DNA from 3 places in the Psychromonas sp. SR45-3 genome. Region 3 is predicted to be linked to each of the others. Evidence: predicted binding sites of a transcription regulator. Region 3 holds the regulator's gene; each other region holds the start of a gene.

Region 1 (7,489 bases), on a different contig from region 3:
TTTTATGTAATTAACTTTTGGAGTTCAACAATGGCACGAGTAACCGTTGAAGATGCAGTAAATGTAGTAGGCAACCGTTTTGATCTAATCTTAATGGCTTCTCGCCGAGCTCGTCAGCTTGCTACTGGAGGTAAAACACCTTTAGTTGATCCAGAGAATGACAAACCAACCGTGATTGCTTTACGTGAAATTGAAGAAAACTTAATTACTAATGAGTTAATGGATATTCAAGATCGTCAAGAAAGACATGAAAAACAAGCTGCTGAATTAGCTGCTGTTGCTGCAATTGCTGAAGGTCGTGGTTAAATACTAACTGACCTTATAAAAATGAAAAAGCGCTGATCATGTAAATGTTCAGCGTTTTTTTATGGCTAAAAAAATACTATCGATTGTATTAAATAGGTGGCTTAAATTTGCTGCTGGAAAATGAATTAGGTTGAGCATAGATTGATGTAAAGGTTATTTCCTTTAACGAACTTACAATAAAAAATACCTAATTTTAACCCGCGAAATAATCCACTTAATTATTCTAATTGATGTAATTAGTATAATCAGGAAAAAATTTTGTTTACTTTATTACTCCCCGCTCTCGCTATTATTATCGGTTTTGTGTTGCTTATCTGGAGTGCTGATAAGTTTGTCTTAGGCGCGTCTAATACTGCACGCAGCTTTTCTATATCTCCTCTCATAGTCGGTGTTGTTATTGTTGGCTTAGGCACCTCTGCCCCTGAGATGCTAGTATCTGCAATGGCTGCCGCTGATGGCAATACCGGTTTATCAATTGGTAATGCTATCGGTTCTAATATCACTAATATTGGTTTAATGTTAGGGATCACTGCAATGCTTTATCCATTGCAAATTCACTCAAAACTACTCAAACGTGAAATGCCCGTTTTACTCGCTATTATTACCTTAAGCTATTTTATTCTCTGGGATAGGGAACTCAGTTTTGCGAATGGTTTATTATTGCTAACACTTATGTTTTTGATGTTAGCTTTCACTATTTGGGAAGCTAAAAATCAACCTGACGATGCCCTGTCACAGGAAATATTAGAGGAGCTACCGGAACAGGTTAGTAAAGGAGAAGCCATTAAATGGTTGTTGATAGGCATCTTTATTTTGATCGCATCTTCTCGAATTTTAGTCTGGGGTGCCGTTGAAATTGCAGAATACTTTCAAGTCAGTGATTTGATTATTGGATTAACCATTGTGGCCATTGGCACCAGTCTGCCTGAGTTAGCTGCAACGATTACCGCAGCGCGTAAAAAAGAATATGACCTCGCACTGGGTAATATTATTGGGTCTAATATATTCAATATACTCGGCGTAATGGCATTACCAGGACTTATTCGTCCAGGCACATTTGATAGCGTTGTATTAACCCGAGACTATCCAGTGATGTTAGGTTTAACCATCGCCTTACTGATATTCTCTATTGCTTGGCGTAAAGGCACAACTGGCGTTTTAGCGCGCGTTGAAGGTGGTTTATTATTAGCCGCTTATATCGGTTATATGTTTTGGTTATACACTGGCCTAATTGACACGGTTGTTTAGTGTTAATTTAATTACAACAAAAAAATAAAAATTTAAAGGTGCTAAAGATATACTTTAGCGCCTTTTTTCTTTTAAAAAGTAAAACCCATAAATTGCAATAAAATTGTCTATGATTAATAAAACACTTGGCGGCTTCAATATTGAAGTGCATAAGGACTAAGCAGCACCAAGCAGCAAAAAGTACCCGCCCTCCTATTAAGACAATAGGTCCAAGTGTTCTGGCGGCGAGGCGTATAAATAAATAAGAGTGATCCTTCCTAGATAGCAACGAGTATTATTTACAGGGTCTAGCCGTATAAAACTTGCTAAGCCCATTTTGAATTCCTCAATCAATAATTGTGGTGTATAGCTAATAATTACTCCCTCTAATTGTTGTGCACTTTTATTATTCATACCATTCCACTTAATTAAATGGTTAAAAATTACGAAGGAAAAATCAATGAGGGCAAGGCGTTTGATTGAGTAATAGCTAGCTATTGGAATTGAGAACTACGGATTGAAAACAACAAAGTGTTCGTTAATTTTAATCAGCAATATTGATCAGGTTTTTATGCAGAATTGTATCATTTAGATAGCAGGTATAAAAAAGCCCAGCGTGTTAACACTAGGCTATTTATTCCAAAATAAAAATTAATTTTTATTTTGCGTTTAATACTTCTTCTGAAAAAGCTTCATTTGTTGCCTTCACTTCAGATGCAACATTTACTGGTGCTGTATTTTTTCTATGTGTTAAATAAAGTGGGATGGTTGCAAATACTACTCCACCTACAATGTTACCCAAAATGGTAGGGATCAAGTTAAAGTTTAACCATGTTGCAATACCAAAATCAGCACCTAAAATCATACCGAGAGGGAAAAGGAACATGTTTACCACTGTATGTTCAAATACTAACGCGAAGAAGATAAAGATAGGTAACCACATAGCGGCCACTTTACCTGCAACAGAGCGTGATGTCATACCACCAATAACACCTAAACAGACCATCAGGTTACAAAAAATAGCGCGTACAAAACAAGTTATCCAGCCATCCATGCCTAGGTTTTCAAAACCAACGGTACGTGCTGTTGAGACTGCGATAAATTTCTGTGCCACAGCATTAGGGTCAATTGAAAAATTCATAGTTAATGAAATCGCAATCAAGTAAGCCACGATTAATGAACCAATTAAATTACCTAATCCAATCAGTCCCCAACAACGAAAAATACTCGCCCATGAAACACCTGGACGGTTATCAAATTTAGCCAACGGCGCTAAACCAAAAGCACCTGTTACTAAGTCAAAACCCATCAGGCTTAAAATACAAAAGCCAACTGGAAAGACAAGTGCACCAACAAGGCCAACGCCTGTTTGTACAATAGCTGTGATAGCAACAACAACGGCAAGTGACAAAATAATGCCTGCCATGGTGCCACGTAAAAGCAGATCGCCAGTACTCGTTTTTGTTTTAGCTTCGCCAGCATCGATCATGGTTTTTACGAAGTCAGTAGGTTTAATGTAAGACATAATATTGTCCCTATTGGTTAAAGTTTAAAGTTAAAATTGAATAGTAAAAGGCTTCCTACTTACCTCATGAATCACGATCATCACGTCCATAAGTAAGAAGCATTTGAGCTATTTAATCTTTACAGTTGAGCTTTTTATAACTGAACCTCGATGTTGCCTTCTTTGACTCGTGTTTTATAAGTCGCCACTGATACTTGATCACTTTCTAAACATGAACCATCGATTAAGTTAAAACGTTGTTTTTTAAGTGGCGAAGCAACCCACAACTGCTCTTTGTGTTCGCAAATAATGCCGCGAGACAATACATTTGAACGAGAAAATGGGTCCATATTATCAATGGCAAAGACCTGTTCTTTTTCGCTTGGACGAAATATGGCAATTTGCTTACCTTCAATTAGTGCACAAACACCGGTTCCTATATAGATGTTGTTAAACGCACAAACTGGGATCCATTTACTCATTACACTTCCTCCAAATTGATTTTGTATGTTGGGGCTTTTTCTTCAATGAATGCAGGACGTTTTTGATCGCGTATCGGCGTAAATACAACATTTTCATCGTGTAAATCGCTGTTAATAAAATGCGCAAAACGTTTTAATTGATTATCATCAGAGAGTGTTTCTGTCCACTCACACTTATAGCGACCAATTGCTGCAGCCATATCCATTTCAAGTTGATCATTAATACCTAGTTTATTGTCGATAATCACTTTTTTCAGATAATCTATACCGCCATCTAGGTTCTCTAACCAAACTGAAGTACGTGTCGCTTTATCTGCAGTACGCACATAGAACATGACAAAACGGTCTAGGTATTTAAGCATTGTTTCTTTATCAAGATCAGTGGCGAATAGATCTCCGTGGCGCGGCTTCATACCACCATTACCACACACGTACATGTTCCAACCACTATCGGTTGCGATAAAACCAACATCTTTACCCTGTGCTTCTGAACACTCTCGCGTACAACCTGAAACACCAAATTTCATTTTATGTGGCGTACGTAACCCTTTATAACGGTTTTCCAGTTCAACACCGAGGCCAATACTGTCCTGCACACCAAAACGACACCAAGTATTACCTACACAGCTTTTCACCATACGCAGTGCTTTGGCATAGGCTTGACCCGTTTCAAAACCAGCTGCGATTAATTGCGACCAAATATCAGGTAAATCACCTTTATGCGCACCGAATAAAGCGATACGTTGTGCGCCTGTTACTTTAGTATAAAGCTCATACTGATCCGCCACACTTGCCAAAGCAGACAAAGCTTTAGGCGTCACTTCACCGCCGGGCATACGTGGGATAACCGAGTACGTACCATCTTTTTGCATATTACCGAGGAAAATATCATGGGTATCATGCAGACCATTATTATCGCTAGAAAGAATGTACTCACTCCAACAAGACGCAAGAATAGATCCTACCGTTGGTTTACAGACTTCACAGCCGTAACCGCTACCGTATTTTGCTAATAACTCAGAGAAGGTTTTAATGCCTTCAACGCGTATCAGATGGAATAACTCTTGACGAGAATAAGCAAAATGCTCACAAATATAATCATTAACTTCCACACCGAGTTTCGACAATTCAGAGTTTAATAGTTGAGTTACTAAAGGAATACAGCCACCACAACCTGTACCTGCACTGGTTTCCATTTTTATTGCATCAAGCGTGTGGTGACCCGCTGCAACTGCATCAGCAATATCACTTTTCTTAACATCAAAACATGAACAAATTTGTGCTGTATCAGGTAATGAATCAACACCCAATGATACTTTTTCACCACCAGCATGAGCAGGTAGGATCAACGTGTCTGGGTGCTTCGGTAGCTCAATCCCATTAAGTTTGTATTGCAGTAAATCGCTATAACTTTCTGTATCACCAACCAGTACTGCACCTAATAATGATTTACCATCTTCAGAAACAATAATACGTTTATAAACTGATGCGTTTTCATCAACGTAAACATAGCTTTTACAGTTCGGAGTACGTCCATTTGCGTCACCAATACTACCTACATCTACACCTAGTAATTTTAGTTTAGCGCTCATATCAGCGCCTTCGAATTCATTTTCGCGGCCAAGGATATTATCAACAGCCACTTTTGCCATGTTGTAACCTGGCGCTACTAAGCCAAAGAACTTGTCATTCCAAGAAGCACATTCACCAATAGCATAAACATCCGGATCAGAAGTCATACACTGGTTATTGATAGCTATCCCGCCGCGCGGTCCAATTTCAAAACCACATTGTCTAGAAAGCCTATCCTGTGGACGAATACCCGTTGAGAAAACTATAAAATCAACTTCTAATGAAGTGCCATCGGCAAATTTTAGCGTGTTACGCGCCGTTTCACCCGATGCTATAATCTCCTGCGTATTTTTGCCCGTATGAACATTAACGCCAATACTTTCAATTTTTTGGCGTAACATCTGTCCGCCTTGTTGATCGAGTTGCTCAGCCATCAATACAGGTGCAAATTCGATAACATGCGTTTCTACGCCAAGTGCTTTTAATGCACCTGCAGCTTCTAAACCTAATAAACCACCACCGACAACAACACCGCTTTTACTGCGTTTTGCAGTTGCTTCAATTGCATTTAGATCTTCAATGGTACGATAAACAAAACAATCTTGGCTTTCATTACCTTTAATCGTAGGTACCCAAGGGTAAGAGCCCGTTGCCATTACTAATTTATCGTAAGCAACTTCACGCCCAGTTTGAGAAAGAACTATTTTTTTCTGACGATCAATGGTTAAAGCTCGTTCACCAATTAAAACTTCAATATTATGTTTTTCGTAGAAACCTTCTTTCACTAAAGAAAGTTCTTCGGCTGTATGATGAGAAAAGTAAGAAGATAAATGCACGCGATCATAGGCAACGCGTGGTTCTTCACAAAAAGCTGTAATGGAAAATTTTTCAAGATCAGCCTTTTCAACAAAATCTTCAATAAAACGGTGGCCAACCATCCCGTTACCAATAATTACTAATTTTTGTTTACTCATAATTTCCTCATTCACCAGCTAAAACTAAATTCCAGTGAAAGATAACCTAACTTCATAAATGGAACTTGATAGATATCAAGAGAAGTTGCATAAGTGTTAAAAATGAAAATTTAAAAGTAGTTTTTTTAAAAAAATCAACAAAAACCATTATTATTTTAAGGTTATTGTGGCTTTTGTCGTATTTTTATAGTGAATGAGGAGGGAATTAAACAATTAGCCATGATCATGCCATGGCTAAGGTTATTAATAATAGGAAGCTAGCAGATGACTTTATAGATATCTGGAAAGATAAATTGATAGTTTAACTGTGCTTTAACTTTTTCATTACATACAATTTTACTAACCGCGTTATCAGAAAACTGACAATTTGGTTCAGGGTAACCCAATGACTTTGCCATTGTAGAATAATAGTCACTTTTGCTAGGATGGTTATCTGCACAACCATTAAAAGTCTCACCCCAAGCACCTTGCTTTATTACCGTTTTCATCAGTTTAATACAATCTAGCTGATGAATAAGGTTGACCTTAGCATGTCCATCTTTAATGCTTTTACCGTTTGCAAAAAAACGTCCCGGATGACGCTTGGGGCCAATTAACCCGGCAAAACGAATCACCGTACAATCAAAAGCAGGGTTATCTGTAAACAGTTTTTCAATAAGCCGTAAGTTTGTTTCATGCGTTAACGTATCACTCTCTTTACACCACCCCTGATCATTTGCATACACGGAAGTTGAGCTAACAAACAACACATGTTTGATAGGGCTTTTTTCTATTTCAGCAACGAGAGTCTGATAAGCAGTGAATTGTTTACTGGTGATATTGATAATCAGTGTTTCAGCTTGTAAAAAAGGTAAAACATCCGTTAGTTCATTCTCAATATCAACAACATATGACTTTAAGTTTTGCTCTCTTAATTGTTTGGCTTTAGCCTGTGACCGAGTGGATACGCGAATGTTTTTTCCATCTTGCTGTAAGCTTTTTGCGAGCGGTAAACCTAACCAACCGCTACCTAATATACTAATAATGCTATTTTCATTACTCACTTTTATTTCCTTATTAATACACTTACCTGATTCTATAGGGCATAAAATATTAACGTAATACTGAAGCTTGTAACTGCTCACGACGTTGTTTAGTGCTAATAATAATCGTCTCTTTACGCGGACTGGATGCTTGCGACCACTCTTTAATTTCATCCAGACTACGGAAACATCCCATACAAATATCTTGATCATTTAAACAGCAATTACTAATACATGGAGAAGGAGGAATCTGCATCTTTTTTCCTTAGTTGATCATACGTTGCTTTATCATTTCTTTTCTGTCGCTTACGGATCGGTTACAATTTTGCCTTATTAATTTAATAACAAAGAGAAGTAAATGAAAATAATTCGCTGGCTATTAGGCCGTTTAATTTTAACGTT
Region 2 (7,489 bases), on a different contig from region 3:
AAATGATTGCTGGTGAAAGTGTTTGTGCTTCATCAGTACCAGAAGAACGAACGTTAGTAAGCTGTTTACCACGAATACAGTTAACCGTTAAATCGTTTGAACGGTTATGAATACCGATGATTTGACCTTCATATACTTCTGTTGCATGACCTAGGAATAAACGACCACGATCTTGTAAGAAGAATAAAGAGTAAGTAACCGCTTTACCAGTTTGATTACAAACCATTACACCATTTTGACGTTGACCAATTGTACCGCCTTTGTGTAGACCGTAGTGATCAAAGCTATGGTATAAAAGACCAGAACCAGATGTGATTGTCATGAACTCAGTTTGGAAACCGATTAAACCACGACTTGGGATCATAAAGTCTAAACGTACACGGCCTTTACCATCTGGGATCATGTTAGTAAGTTCCGCTTTACGGATACCTAATTGTTCCATGATTGAACCTTGATGCTGCTCTTCACAGTCAACAGTCAATGTTTCCATTGGCTCATGTAACTGACCATCAATCATTTTTTCAATAACTTCTGGACGAGATACTGCTAACTCAAAACCTTCACGACGCATGTTTTCAATTAAGATACCTAAATGTAGCTCACCACGACCAGATACTTTGAATTTATCAGGATCGGCAGTTTCTTCCACTTTTAATGCAACATTATGTACAAGCTCTTTATTCAAACGGTCAAGGATGTTACGCGATGTAACGAATTTACCTTCTTTACCACAGAATGGAGAGTTGTTTACTTGGAAAGTCATTGTTACCGTTGGTTCATCAACAGTTAATGGCGTCATCGCTTCAACATTATTTTGTGCACAGATAGTGTCAGAGATTTTAAGCTCGCCTAAACCACTAATTGCAATAATGTCGCCTGCTTCACCATATTCAATATCATGACGTTCTAGACCTAAGTAACCTAATACTTGACCTACCTTGCCTTTACGTTCTTTACCGTCAGCACCAACAATAGTTACTGCTTGGTTTACTTTAACGTGACCACGTGTAATACGACCAACACCGATAACACCCACATATGAGTTGTAATCAAGTTGTGAAATTTGCATTTGGAAATCGCCATCGCGATCTGCTTCTGGTGGAGCAACTGTATCAACGATAGTTTGGAATAAATCTTCCATGTTATCTTTTACAGTGTCCATGTCAGTACTTGCCCAACCGTTTAATGCAGATGCATAAACAACTTGGAAGTCTAATTGGTCATCAGTAGCGCCTAGGTTATCAAACAAATCAAATACTTGATCCATTACCCATTCAGGACGTGCACCAGGCTTATCGATTTTGTTAATAACAACGATTGGCTTTAAACCATGAGCAAATGCTTTTTGTGTTACGAAGCGAGTTTGTGGCATTGGACCATCAACCGCATCAACAATAAGACAAACACTGTCTACCATAGAGAGAATACGCTCAACTTCACCACCGAAATCGGCATGTCCTGGAGTATCTACGATATTGATATGGTAATCATTCCATACGATCGCTGTATTTTTTGCAAGGATAGTAATACCACGTTCTTTTTCAAGATCGTTAGAATCCATTACACGTTCTTCATTATCGCCACGTGAATCCAAAGTACCAGACTGCTCTAACAGTTTATCAACCAATGTTGTTTTACCATGGTCAACGTGAGCAATGATGGCTATATTTCTTAATTTATCTAACGACATGATGCGCCTCAAAAATAACTACTAATTAAAAATACCAATTAAATAAAAACAGAAGGTCCTGTTTTTATTTAATTGGTACAAAAAGATTTAGGCCATGAAAACACTTAAAGTGATATAGCCAAATGTGCGCACATTGTAAACATAATTTCAAAAATAGAAAGTTTTAAGTCGGTCACAGTTAGCTTAAATGCTGAAAAGTTTAAAAAATACGAACAACTGAGCGCTCAAACACAAAAGGCACCAAAAAAGAGCGGCTCAGCACCACATTGGTGCACCCGATCACATTGTACGGGCTGTGCTAGAAGAAAAAGCGAGGTATAATGGGCTTTGCCAAGTTGGCATAGTTTTAGCTACTTGTATCAGCATAAGTTTAGAAGTATAAATACTAGTTCAGAATTACGATAAATCGATTTTCATACATTTATGAATAACGATTTGTTTTTTAAACATTTCGATGTCAAATGAGGTTCTACAACATGTCTGCACAAACAATTCAAGACGTTCTAGCTCTTATTAAAGAGCAAGACGTAAAATTCGTTGATTTACGCTTTACTGATACACATGGTAAAGAGCAACACGTCTCTATTCCGCATCACCAAGTAAACGAAGACTTTTTCGAAGAAGGTAAAATGTTCGATGGTTCTTCAATCGCTGGCTGGAAAGGGATTCAAGATTCAGACATGGTATTAATGCCTGTACCTTCAACTGCTGTACTTGACCCATTTACTGACGATGCAACATTAAACTTACGTTGTGACGTACTAGAGCCAAAAACAATGTTAGGTTACGATCGTGACCCACGTTCTGTTGCTAAGCGTGCTGAAGCTTACATGCGTTCAACAGGTATCGCTGATACTATTTTATTTGGTCCAGAACCAGAATTCTTCCTATTTGACGACGTTAAATACGGTAATACAATGCAAGGCGCTTTTTTCTCGATTGATGCTAAAGAAGCAGCTTGGAATTCAGGTACTTCATATGAAGAAGGCAACACCGGTCACCGTCCAGGTGTTAAAGGTGGTTACTTCCCAGTAGCACCAGTAGATTCATCTCAAAACATCCGTTCTGCTATGTGTTTAATCATGGAAGAAATGGGTTTAGTTGTTGAAGCTCATCACCACGAAGTAGCAACAGCGGGTCAAAACGAAATCGCATGTCGTTTCAACACTATGGTTGAAAAAGCAGATGAAATCCAAATTTACAAGTACGTTGTACATAACGTTGCTCACGCATACGGCCAAACAGCTACATTTATGCCTAAACCAATTATTGGCGATAACGGTTCTGGTAACCACTGTCACCAATCTTTAGGTAAAGATGGTGTTAACTTGTTCTCTGGTGATCAATACGGCGGCCTTTCTGAAATGGCGCTTTATTACATCGGCGGTATTATCAAACATGCTAAAGCACTTAATGCATTCACTAATGCATCAACTAACTCTTACAAACGCTTAGTGCCACACTTTGAAGCGCCAGTAATGCTTGCATACTCTGCAGGTAACCGTTCTGCGTCTATTCGTATTCCAATTGTACCGACTGCACGTGCAGCGCGTATCGAAGTACGTTTCCCAGATCCAACAATGAATCCTTACTTAGGTTTCGCTGCAATGTTGATGGCTGGCCTTGACGGTATTAAAAACAAGATCCACCCTGGAGATTCTCTAGATAAAGATCTATACGACCTACCTAAAGAAGAAGCTGATGCAATCCCACAGGTTGCAGTATCTTTTGAAGAAGCACTTGCTGCACTAGATGCAGATCGTGACTTCCTTATTGAAGGTGGCGTATTCTCAAATGAAGCAATTGATGCATACATTGGATTGAAAACAGCTCAATGTGAAGCCGTTTCTCGCGCTACGCATCCAAAAGAGTTTGAATTATACTACAGCGTATAATAGAACTTTTATAAAGCATGGCATGGGTCAGTTCATGCTTTAAGTCAGAAAACCCGTCTTTGCGCGGGTTTTTTTGTCTATATTCTTTATATGAGCAACAAATAAGTTGTCCACGATATGAGGTTTTTGATGATTAAAGTTCCCATGCTCTTGTTGATCCCGTTGTTTGTCATGTCAGTATCATCATTACAGGCAGAAACAACGATTTATCATTGGGTTGATAAACATGGAAAAAGTCATTTCTCAGATACTGCAGCACCGGGTACAGAACAGATTATTGTCGAAAATAAAAATTTAATGCCGGTTAACACCAGCCAACCTAAAATAAAAAAATTATCAGAAGTTGATGACTTAAGTCTAGATAGAAAAAAAGCAATAAACTATCAAGCAGAAATTATTTCACCTCAAGATGATATGGCGATACGCAGTAACGATGGCGCATTAGATATTCACGTTAAAACAACACCTGAAAAAGAAAGTTCCCAACGTTTACAGTTATTTTTAGATGCAGAGCCCTTAGGCACACCTCAATTGTCGCCAACGATGCGAGCATTTAATGTTGACCGTGGTACGCATCAAATACAGGTTCATTTGTTGGATGAAACAGGTAAAACCTTAGCTAAAACGCAGATTGTGACGATTCACTTAAAACGCGCAGCACTTAAATAGAACTCAAAAATATGCAAAATGAACCCAGTAGCGATCTTATTTTTACCTTTCTTGAAGAAGCTAAAACCGCGTTTGTAGGATTAGATGCTTCATTAAAATTGATTTACGCCAACCCTGCGAGTGAACAATTATTGTCACAAAGCAAACAACGTTTATATGCACAAAGCCTGTATTCACTGGCTGAGCAATTCCATTTTAGCCCAGTTTCTATTGCCAACCTATTACATGAACAAGCCTCTTTTACTGAAAATGAAGTCACCTTATTCATTGATGGGCAGTCTTTATTAATTGATTTAAGTGCAAGTTACGTTAGCGTTAAATCAGATTGTTATATTATTTTGGAGATGCGTTGTATTGAGCAGCAAAAACGCATCAGTCAGGTGCATTATCAAGAGCATCAACAAAAAGCCGCGCAGGAGTTAGTCCGAGGTTTAGCCCACGAGATAAAAAACCCTTTAGGTGGTTTACGCGGAGCGGCACAACTGTTGGAAGCGGAATTACCAGATCCAGAATTAAAAGAGTTTACCCAAATAATTATTGAACAAGCTGATCGCTTAAGCGCCCTAGTAAACCGTTTATTAGGCCCACAAAAATTAGGCACAAAGGGTATCCATAATATTCATTCTGTTTTAGAAACAGTTAGAAAGTTGGTGTGTTTAGATTTACCTAAAAATATCACTATTCACATTGATTATGATCCCAGTATTCCCGATTTTGAGATGCAACCGGACCAATTACAACAAGCCTTTTTAAATATCATTCAAAATGCCGTACAAGCCTTACAAAATCAGCCCGAAGAACACCGTATTACAGTGCGTACGCGTGCCGCGAATCAAATTACGATTAATGGTTTACCACAGCGTTTAGCCACTGAAATAAAAATTATTGATACCGGCCCAGGCATACCAGAACACCTCAAAAGCACATTATTTTATCCGATGGTGACAGGCCGTAAGGATGGTACTGGTCTAGGGTTATCTATCGCACAGGAATTGATCAAACAACATCATGGACGTATTGAATTTAATAGTTGCAAGGGTAATACAGAGTTTTCTGTTTATTTACCAATTTAACTTCCATCTATGTATAAAAATAAGGAACTAAAATGGCCGCTTGGATTGTAGATGATGACCATGCCATTCGCTGGGTATTAGAACGCACATTAAAAGCTGAAAACATCGAGCATGCGAGTTTTCCTGATGCTGAGTGCCTATGGCAACAATTGCTCATTGAACAACCTGAAATAATCATTTCTGACGTACGTATGCCAGGGATTGACGGACTTGAGCTGATGCAAAAAATTCATCAACGCTACCCATTAATTCCGATCATTATTATGACTGCACATTCAGATTTAGATAGCGCAGTGAATGCTTATCAAAGTGGTGCCTTTGAATACTTACCTAAACCCTTTGATATCCATGAAGCAACTGCATTAATCAAACGCGCAATCAACCATAGTAAAGAATTAAAACAACAGAAAAAGCCTAATAATCAACCGATTTCAACCCCTGAAATTATTGGTGAAGCACCGGCCATGCAAGAGGTTTTCCGTGTCATCGGACGTTTATCTCGCTCCAGCATGAGTGTATTAATCAATGGTCAATCGGGTACAGGTAAAGAGTTAGTGGCTCAAGCCTTACATAAACACAGCCCGCGTAAAAACGAGACTTTTATTGCGCTGAATATGGCGGCCATCCCTAAAGAATTGATTGAAGCAGAGTTATTTGGCCATGAAAAAGGCGCGTTTACAGGTGCTGCAGCCAATCGACAAGGGCGATTTGAACAGGCAGACGGCGGTACGCTCTTTTTAGATGAAATTGGTGATATGCCTCTAGATGTTCAAACTCGTTTGCTACGTGTACTCGCTGATGGTCAGTTCTATCGTGTAGGTGGCCACCAAGCAATCAAAGTAGATGTTCGAATTATTGCAGCTACACATCAAAACTTAGAGAAAAAAGTGCAAAGCGGAGATTTCCGTGAAGATTTATTTCATCGTTTGAATGTAATACGCTTGCAACTTCCCGCACTAAGAGAGCGCCGCGAAGATATTCCACTACTCGCAAACCATTTTTTACATAGTATTGCCAATGAATTAACCGTTGAAAGCAAACAACTCACCAAAGCAACACTCAATTACCTGAGTGAACTACCTTGGCCTGGCAATGTGCGTCAATTAGAAAATATTTGTCGTTGGTTAACGGTAATGGCTAGTGGACAAGAGGTTCATATTAGTGATTTACCTCCTGAATTAGGCCATCAAGATATTCCTGAACAAGACGGTGAGCCAGTGATATGGCAAGAAAGCCTGAAAAAATGGACTGATACTCAATTAAGGAATGGTGAAACCAATATATTAGGGCAATTATTACCTGAGTTTGAAAAGATAATGCTACAAAGTGCACTAAAGCATACGCAAGGTAAAAAACATGAGGCAGCTAAACTACTCGGATGGGGCCGTAATACCTTAACGCGTAAATTAAAAGAGTTAAATTTAGCAGATTAACGACATAACCAAGGTTAACTGACTGCCACAGTGTTAAAAATTAACAAATTTGTGATCTCACCAACCTATCGCACCAATATGGTGCGATAGGTTGGTGAACTATTTAGCTATTCCACTTCAAACTTGTGCATAATCAGCTCTATCACCCAACCAACGTTCAATTAGTGGTCTAATATATTCAGGATGGGAGCGTATTAATAATAAAGCCAATTGTTGGACTTGCGGTATAAGTCCTTGATCTCTTAATAAGTCAGCAATTTTCATATCGGCGATCCCAGTTTGTTTTGTACCTAACACTTCGCCTGGTCCACGAATCGCCAAATCTTGCTCTGCAATATAAAAACCATCATTACTTTCTCGCAGTACATTTAAACGTTTTAAAGCCGTTTTTGATAAAGGATATTTATACAATAAAACACAATGGCTTGCGACTTCGCCACGGCCAACACGACCACGTAATTGGTGCAGCTGTGCTAATCCTAAACGCTCTGGATTTTCGATAATCATTAAGCTCGCATTAGGCACATCAACACCTACTTCAATCACAGTCGTTGCAACAAGTAGATCTAACTCTCCGGCTTTAAAAGCATCCATCACATATTGTTTTTCAAGCGCTTTCATTCGCCCGTGCACCAAGCCAATACGTAAATCAGTTAATGCTAACTGTAAATCATTAGCCGTATCTTCAGCGGCCTGACACTCTAAAACTTCTGACTCCTCAATTAATGT
Region 3 (7,489 bases):
GGTATTCTACAAACTCGTAAAGAATTAACGCAGGCACAGCGAGACGAAAAATTGAATACGCTACTCGAAGAGTTTCATATTACACATATTCGAGATAATAAAGGCATGAGTTTATCAGGTGGCGAGCGCCGCCGAGTTGAAATTGCGCGCGCCTTGGCGACTGAACCTAAATTTATTTTACTTGACGAACCCTTTGCTGGTGTCGACCCTATTTCGGTTATCGATATTAAGAATATCATCCAACAGTTGCGAGACCGTGGATTAGGTGTATTAATTACTGACCATAATGTCCGTGAAACCTTGGACGTGTGTGAGCACTCTTATATCGTAAGTCACGGAGAAATTATAGCTATTGGGACGCAAGACGAAATATTAGCAAACGATCATGTAAAACGCGTTTATCTAGGTGAAGAATTTAAACTTTAAGGTATAGTTATTTTTAATTGAGCAATAAGTTCTAGGAATATATGTTTTGATGAAACAAGGTTTACAATTGAAAATGGGTCAGCAATTAGCGATGACTCCTCAATTACAACAAGCAATAAAATTGTTGCAGCTTTCAACACTCGATCTACAACAAGAGATTCAAAACGCGCTAGATTCCAATCCTCTCTTAGAACAAGATGATCAAACGGGTTCAGAAGAAACAGTTAAAGAATCTGACAGTAGCCAACTTGATACTTCTGAGGCTATCTCACAACAAGAATTTTCCGATGATTTACCGGCAGAAAAAGAGTGGGAAGAGTCATACACATCGACACCTATCACAGGTACTAGCTCTAATGCTGTAGCTTATGACGGCGAAGATTCCGTTTATCAAGGTGAGTCCTCGACTTCATTACAGGATCACTTGTTATGGCAAATGCAACTCACTCCTTTTACTGAAACCGATCAAGTTATTGCCATGGCAATCATTGATTCAATTGATGAGTCTGGTTATTTAACAACAAGCTGTGAAAGCATTCTAGAAAGTTTAGAAGCTGATCTTGAAGGCTTAGAGTTAGATGAAGTTGAAGTAGTATTAAAACGTATTCAACATTTTGATCCGTTAGGCGTTGCCGCACGTTCAACTCAAGAATGCTTACAAATTCAACTACGCCAATTACCTGATAGCACTCCTTGGCGCGAAGAAGCTATTTTAATTCTTGAGCAATATATGGAGTTACTCGGTAATCGAGACTATCGAACATTAGCCAGAAAAAGCAAATTCAAAGAAAGCCAATTATCTGAAATAATGCGTTTAATTCAGAGCTTAGAACCAAGGCCTGGTAACAGTATTGAAACCAGTGAAACGCAATATATCGTACCTGATGTTTACGTTAAAAAAATAAACGGACAATGGCGTGTTTCATTAAATCAAGATTGCGACCCTAACTTATCTATAAACGAGCAATATGCTAGTCTATGTAAAGGTAATATCAGCAAAACTGACTCACAATTTATTAAAGGTCACTTGCAAGAAGCGAAATGGTTTATTAAAAGCTTAGAAAGTCGTAATGAAACTTTATTAAAAGTATCTAACTGTATTGTTCAACAGCAACAAGCCTTTTTCGAATATGGCGATGAATCCATGAAACCGATGGTATTAAATGATGTTGCCTTTGAAGTAGAAATGCATGAATCGACCATATCCCGAGTGACAACACAAAAATTTATGCATACTCCACGTGGTATTTATGAATTAAAATTTTTCTTTTCAAGTCATGTTGCAACGGATGGCGGCGGTGAATGCTCATCAACAGCGATTCGTGCATTAATTAAAAAATTAGTCGCGGCAGAGCCGACAAATAAACCCTTAAGTGATAATAAGATAACACAATTATTAGAAGAAAAAGGTATTCAGGTTGCACGACGCACTATTGCAAAATATCGTGAATCTTTAGGTATTCCGCCTTCTAACCAACGTAAACAATTACTTTAAATAGTGAGCAGTGCAAATAAAAATGAGATTAACTATAGTCATTTAATACTAACCTGCTAAACTCGCGCGTTCGTTGAATACAGTTAAATATATTATGAAAATATCTACTTTATTAAATAAAGATTCCGTCTTCTGCCAAACGGTATGCACCAGTAAAAAAGGTGCATTAGAAAAAATCAGTATTATTGCTGCAGAGCAGTTAAATTTAGATGCACAGGAATTATTCGAAAGTTTAATTGCCCGCGAAAAAATCGGTTCTACAGGTGTAGGCTCTGGCATTGCGCTTCCTCATGTTAAAATATCTAGCGACTCCCCTGCGACAGCGGTATTTTTGCAATGCGAATCAGGTATCGATTATGATTCATATGACGGTAACAAAGTAGATATATTATTTGCTATATTTGTTCCTGAGGATCTGTGTAAAGAATACCTTGCTGCGTTGTCAGAAATAAGCCAAAAACTGTTAGATAAGCAATTTCTGCGTCAATTACGCAGCGCAAAGACGAATGAAAAGCTATTTGAGTTATTAACCCTATAAAATTTAGGAGCGCATATGAAGTTAATTGTTATTAGTGGTCGATCAGGCTCAGGAAAAACAATTGCCCTCCATGTCCTAGAAGATTTAGGCTACAACTGCATTGACGGGGTCCCATATCAATTATTAGAACAATTGGTTGATACGGTAGATCCTAAAGATAACAAAGTAGCAGTCAGTTTAGACATCCGCAACATGCCCTCTGACGTTGATGCGATAAAAAAGCTGATTGAATCACTGCAACAAAAAGTCGAATTAGAAATTATCTATATCGACGCATTAACCAGTGAGTTAATTAGACGTTATAGCGAAACTCGACGTTTACACCCGCTGTCCAAACAAAAGTTATCACTATCTCAGGCCTTAGAATTAGAAAACGAAATGCTTGCTCCTTTGAAAGCATTGGCTGCTTTTTCAATTGATACCACCTCGCTCTCCGTTCACAACTTAAACGAACACCTTAAGATTTACTTGCAAGGGTCTAGTAAAAGCAATGTATTAGTTATTTTTCAATCTTTTGGATTTAAACACTTACATCCCGAAGATGCTGATTATATTTTTGATGTACGTTTTCTGCCAAATCCTTACTGGGAAAAGAATTTAAAACAATATTCTGGCAAGGATAAGCTGATCCAAGATTATTTGAATACATTTCCTTTAGTCAAAGAAACAATCACTAATATCGAAAATCTGTTCCTTACTTGGTTACCGCATTTAGAACAAAACAATAGAAACTATGTCACGATTGCTATCGGTTGTACCGGTGGTAGACATCGCTCAGTTTATGTTACAGAACAAATAGCAGCACGTTTCAAACACAAATACCAAGTACAAATTGAACACAAATGTTTAAAGGAGTAATTCCTGTTGGATATCATTAAGCAAACAATTACAATACAAAATAAACTAGGGCTACACACTCGAGCAACCATCAAATTAGTTGAACTCGTCAATGCTTTTGATGCGCAAATTATCATCACTCATAATGGTAAACAAGCGGATGCAGGCAGTGTTTTAGGGTTATTAGTATTAGAAACGTGTTTTGGTCAAGAAATTAAAATTGAAGCCAAAGGCCCAGAAGCAAAACAAGCGATGCAAGCCGTCACAGAACTCATAGAAAATAAGTTCTTAGAAGAAGAATAATAAAAAGGAGCTCGTATGCTGGAAAACACTAAGGTTGATAATACCCAGCTACGACTTCAAGAAGTTAATAAAGCACTCGATAGTGGAATGTTTGTCCGAGCACGCAGTATTTTGGACAAAATGCCAGCCTGTGATGTTGCCTTTCTATTAGAATCTTCTCCTCCAGCTAACCGTAAAGTATTATGGAATTTAACTGACCATGATCAACACGGGGAAATCCTCGAAGAATTAAACGAAGATGCAAAAGATGGCATCATTAATTTAATGGGCACTGATAATTTAGTCGCAGCGACTGAAGGCATGGAAACCGACGGTTTGGCCTATGTCCTTCGTGGTATTCCCGATACAGTTTATCGTGCTGTATTAGAACAAATGGATGCACAAGATAGACAACGCGTCGAATTAGCTCTCGCCTTTCCAGAAGATACCGCCGGTTCAATGATGAATACCGATACGGTAACCGTTCGCCCCGATGTCACTATCGAAGTAGTTTTGCGCTATTTACGTTTAAAAGGTTCATTGCCCGATACTACCGATGCTTTATACGTTGTTGATACTGATAACAAACTGCTTGGCGATGTTTCCTTATCTACTTTATTAACTGTAGAGCCTACCTCTATTATTAGTGAAGTGATGAATCATGACACTGAACCACTACAAGTCTTAATGGAAGAAAATGAAATAGCAAAGCTATTTGAACGACATGATTGGATTTCTGCCCCTGTTATCGACAAGAATAAACAACTGCTAGGACGTATTACCATCGATGATGTCGTTGATATTATACGTGAAAATGCGGAGCACTCAATGATGGGTATGGCGGGTATGGATGATGACGAAGATACCTTTGCTCCCATTTTACCAAGTGCTAAGCGTCGTACGGTATGGTTATCAGTTAACTTAATTGCCGCTTTTATTGCCGCTTCTGTTTCCAATATGTTTGAAGCCACTTTAGAGCAAGTAGCAACGCTTGCTGTATTAATGACCATTGTTCCTAGCATGGGCGGTATTGCGGGTAATCAAACATTAGCCTTAGTTATTCGTGGTATCGCTGTTGGACATATTAGTAGCAGTAATACGCGTTGGTTAATTGGTAAAGAGGCCGCCATAGGGCTATTAAATGGTATGATCTGGGCGGTATTAGTAGCTACTGCAGTTGTTCTCTGGAAAGGAGATATGCAAGTCGGTTATATTATTGCTGGCGCGATGTTCATCAATCTGTCAATTGCAGGTGTTGCGGGCGTATGTATCCCGCTATTGATGCATAAATATAAAATAGATCCTGCATTAGCGGGTGGGATGGCATTAACAACCGTAACTGATGTCATTGGTCTATTCTCATTCTTAGGTATGGCTACATTAGTATTACGACACTGATCCTGTTTTTATATAACCGATACACCTTCAAAATATACATTTCAGCTCAGATAAACAACCATTTACTTTTTCAATTAAAGCAAGTTGATATTAAAATAAGCGGTTGTCTATTTGTGATCATTTTTAGCAATCTCAGGCTCAGATAAAATCTAACCAAGACTCCACTAAATTCAAAAAATCCTCCAATCCACATTCAGCTTGGATTTCTTGATCATAAAAACTCAAATCGTTTGCATCCTCTAAATCAGACTCTGAATGATGTAAGCTATGATTGATAATACTTGCCTCTTCTGCATTTAAGTATAAACAAAATTCACTACCTATTAATTTATACTCTGTTATTTCACGTTGCTGCAATTGTTCAATCACAGTTATTAATGCTTCTACCCAGCCTTTTTTTTGACCTTCTTGCTCTAACCATGTTCCAAATGCTTCATGACCCATAGACAGTTTCACTGTCGCTTTATCACTGAAATAGTCTTTTTTGAAGTCAAATTCCATTACGTTAATCTCTTTTCATTTATTTAATAGCAGAAGTATAAACAGTTTTAGAATAGCTGCATGGAAATTTATGTGAAACCATGAATTAATAGTTTTGATGAGTAATAGTGCGAAGTGCAGTAGTTAATGAGTGTCAATGATATTTTAGGCAAAAAAAACCTCTGCTGATGCAAAGGCTTTGTTTTATCTACACGTTAGTTAACTACTAAAAGTTAACGACTAAGAATTAACTGCTACTTTTAGTTGAGCAGTCGCAACAACATTAGTTGGTATTAGTTCATAAGCTGCTTGTGGTTTTAATAACACATTAGATTTACTTGCTACCATTAGCATTTGCTTCAAACGGTTCGATTCAAATGGTTTTAATAATAAACCTTGAACGTCCAATAGGCTATTTAAGCCTAATAACTCACGCTGTACATCATGATGAGAGTTTAGAATACTAATATCAGCAGATGCAGATGTTTTACCAGTACGAATTGACTTAATTAACTCGATACCAGAGCAATCCGCTAATAATGCATCAACAATGATTAAATCGAAATCCTGTAGCGCAATTGAACGTTCAGCTTCTACACTAGTAGCAACACCTTCAACATAAGAAACATTTAATGCTTCAAGTTGTTCAATTAGTTGAATACGACCTTCCGCTTCACCTTCAACGACTAATACTTTCATATTCGTAATAGCATTTGCAGTTAAATCGCCTTGAGCCATTGGAGATACTGTACTTTCAGAAACAGCTAACCCTTCCATTCGTGCAATGTAGCCACGCTTAGGAATAGTAGAAATATTTAAACCATGAAGACTTAAAGTACCTACACTTTTGCGTAGTTGAGAAATATGTTGATTGATAGTATGGTCTGTCACTAGACGTCCCCATACATGTTGAGCTAGATCTTCGCGAGTAACCACAGTGTTTACGTTTTTACATAGAAAATGTAATAGTGATGTACGTAATGGACCTAAGTAAACTTTTCGACTTCCGTGAATTAAACTGTTTTGGCTTGTATCAATGTGGAATTCACCCACAATTAAACTTTTTTCTAACATAATAATAGTACCCATTTTTTGTTTTATATAAATGCCAATCTCTGTGGATTTGACTATTTTTTATTTTAATTTTCGGACTGCTTGAGCAATCTCTTATATAATCTCAAACATATTATCAAATTAACATAAAAACACAAACGTATTTCATGATCATCATAATTTTGTAATAATTTTATCATAAACATTTACTATAGGGTAAGTTTTATATCATGCAAATAAAAAATCTAATAAGTTGCTTAAAGCAGCTTTAATTGTTCTAAAAACAGTATAAATTTCATAGTAAAAACTCAATCTTTCAAGCCACTAGTACAGCCTTAGCTTTAGCAAATCAGCTTTTGACTTGCGCTCCTTTTATCCTACTTACCAAGTAAATCATTTCTCTAATATTTAAAAAAAATATTGCTATAAACCGTCTCACGATAGTGTTTGTTTAAATGCGTAGTGTATGACCAAGAAATAATCATATTTATAACAATTAATAGTTCGTAATAAAAGAAAATAAGCGGCACAGTTATCATTAAACAGAATCATTTTTATAGTAAAATCCTACCTTTCTTAGGCATTAAATTTTAATTATGTATGGCCGTTATCATTCATAGCCAAAAAATAAATATACACAGGAGAGAGCAAGACAAAGCGTTAACGGAATGAGTAATAATTTAATAAGATTAATATAAGTGTTTATTCTATCAGGCATAAATCACAAGATTAATGTTAATTTAATGTTAAATTAAGCAAATGATTCTTAGTGGTAGAAAAATAAGGTAAACTACTGCTGAATTTTGTCCTTGCTAATGATGACAATATTGTTAGCACATTATAGCTAGAGAGAGTTTTAAATGAATCTATATATAGAGTACATCAAGGAAATTGAAAGTCGTAAAAAGGATCTTGGATTGGCTCCTCTGCCGATTGATGGTGCTGAATTATTATCTGAAATAATTGCTCAAATTAAAGAT

The links. Region 3 encodes sigma-54, which starts transcription at its own class of promoters, with help from an activator protein. Its sites were predicted from a motif close to GTTGGCACGNNNNTNGNNT; they were not measured.
Region 1: nirB (nitrite reductase large subunit NirB) is a predicted target of sigma-54. The motif match lies at 6,280-6,298, and genes of this name have one in related genera.
Region 2: glnA (glutamate--ammonia ligase) is a predicted target of sigma-54. The motif match lies at 2,025-2,043, and genes of this name have one in related genera.

What each region holds. Positions count from the first base shown of each region.
Region 1 is NZ_JACJDP010000017.1:8,040-15,528, reverse strand. It holds gene rpoZ (DNA-directed RNA polymerase subunit omega) at 31-306, shown strand; gene H5084_RS10685 (calcium/sodium antiporter) at 565-1,554, shown strand; gene H5084_RS10680 (hypothetical protein) at 1,750-1,947, opposite strand; gene H5084_RS10675 (formate/nitrite transporter family protein) at 2,192-3,058, opposite strand; gene nirD (nitrite reductase small subunit NirD) at 3,193-3,519, opposite strand; gene nirB (nitrite reductase large subunit NirB) at 3,519-6,065, opposite strand; gene H5084_RS10660 (NAD(P)H-binding protein) at 6,323-7,108, opposite strand; gene H5084_RS10655 (DUF1289 domain-containing protein) at 7,158-7,343, opposite strand; gene H5084_RS10650 (glutathione S-transferase N-terminal domain-containing protein) at 7,446-7,489, shown strand, end outside.
Region 2 is NZ_JACJDP010000001.1:300,749-308,237, forward strand. It holds gene typA (translational GTPase TypA) at 1-1,690, opposite strand, end outside; gene glnA (glutamate--ammonia ligase) at 2,167-3,585, shown strand; gene H5084_RS01285 (DUF4124 domain-containing protein) at 3,715-4,254, shown strand; gene glnL (nitrogen regulation protein NR(II)) at 4,266-5,327, shown strand; gene glnG (nitrogen regulation protein NR(I)) at 5,360-6,760, shown strand; gene recG (ATP-dependent DNA helicase RecG) at 6,878-7,489, opposite strand, start outside.
Region 3 is NZ_JACJDP010000002.1:106,643-114,131, forward strand. It holds gene lptB (LPS export ABC transporter ATP-binding protein) at 1-426, shown strand, start outside; gene H5084_RS01835 (RNA polymerase factor sigma-54) at 476-1,921, shown strand; gene H5084_RS01840 (PTS sugar transporter subunit IIA) at 2,016-2,459, shown strand; gene rapZ (RNase adapter RapZ) at 2,475-3,317, shown strand; gene H5084_RS01850 (HPr family phosphocarrier protein) at 3,324-3,599, shown strand; gene mgtE (magnesium transporter) at 3,615-4,976, shown strand; gene H5084_RS01860 (YacL family protein) at 5,115-5,477, opposite strand; gene H5084_RS01865 (winged helix-turn-helix domain-containing protein) at 5,697-6,530, opposite strand; gene H5084_RS01870 (bifunctional aconitate hydratase 2/2-methylisocitrate dehydratase) at 7,370-7,489, shown strand, end outside.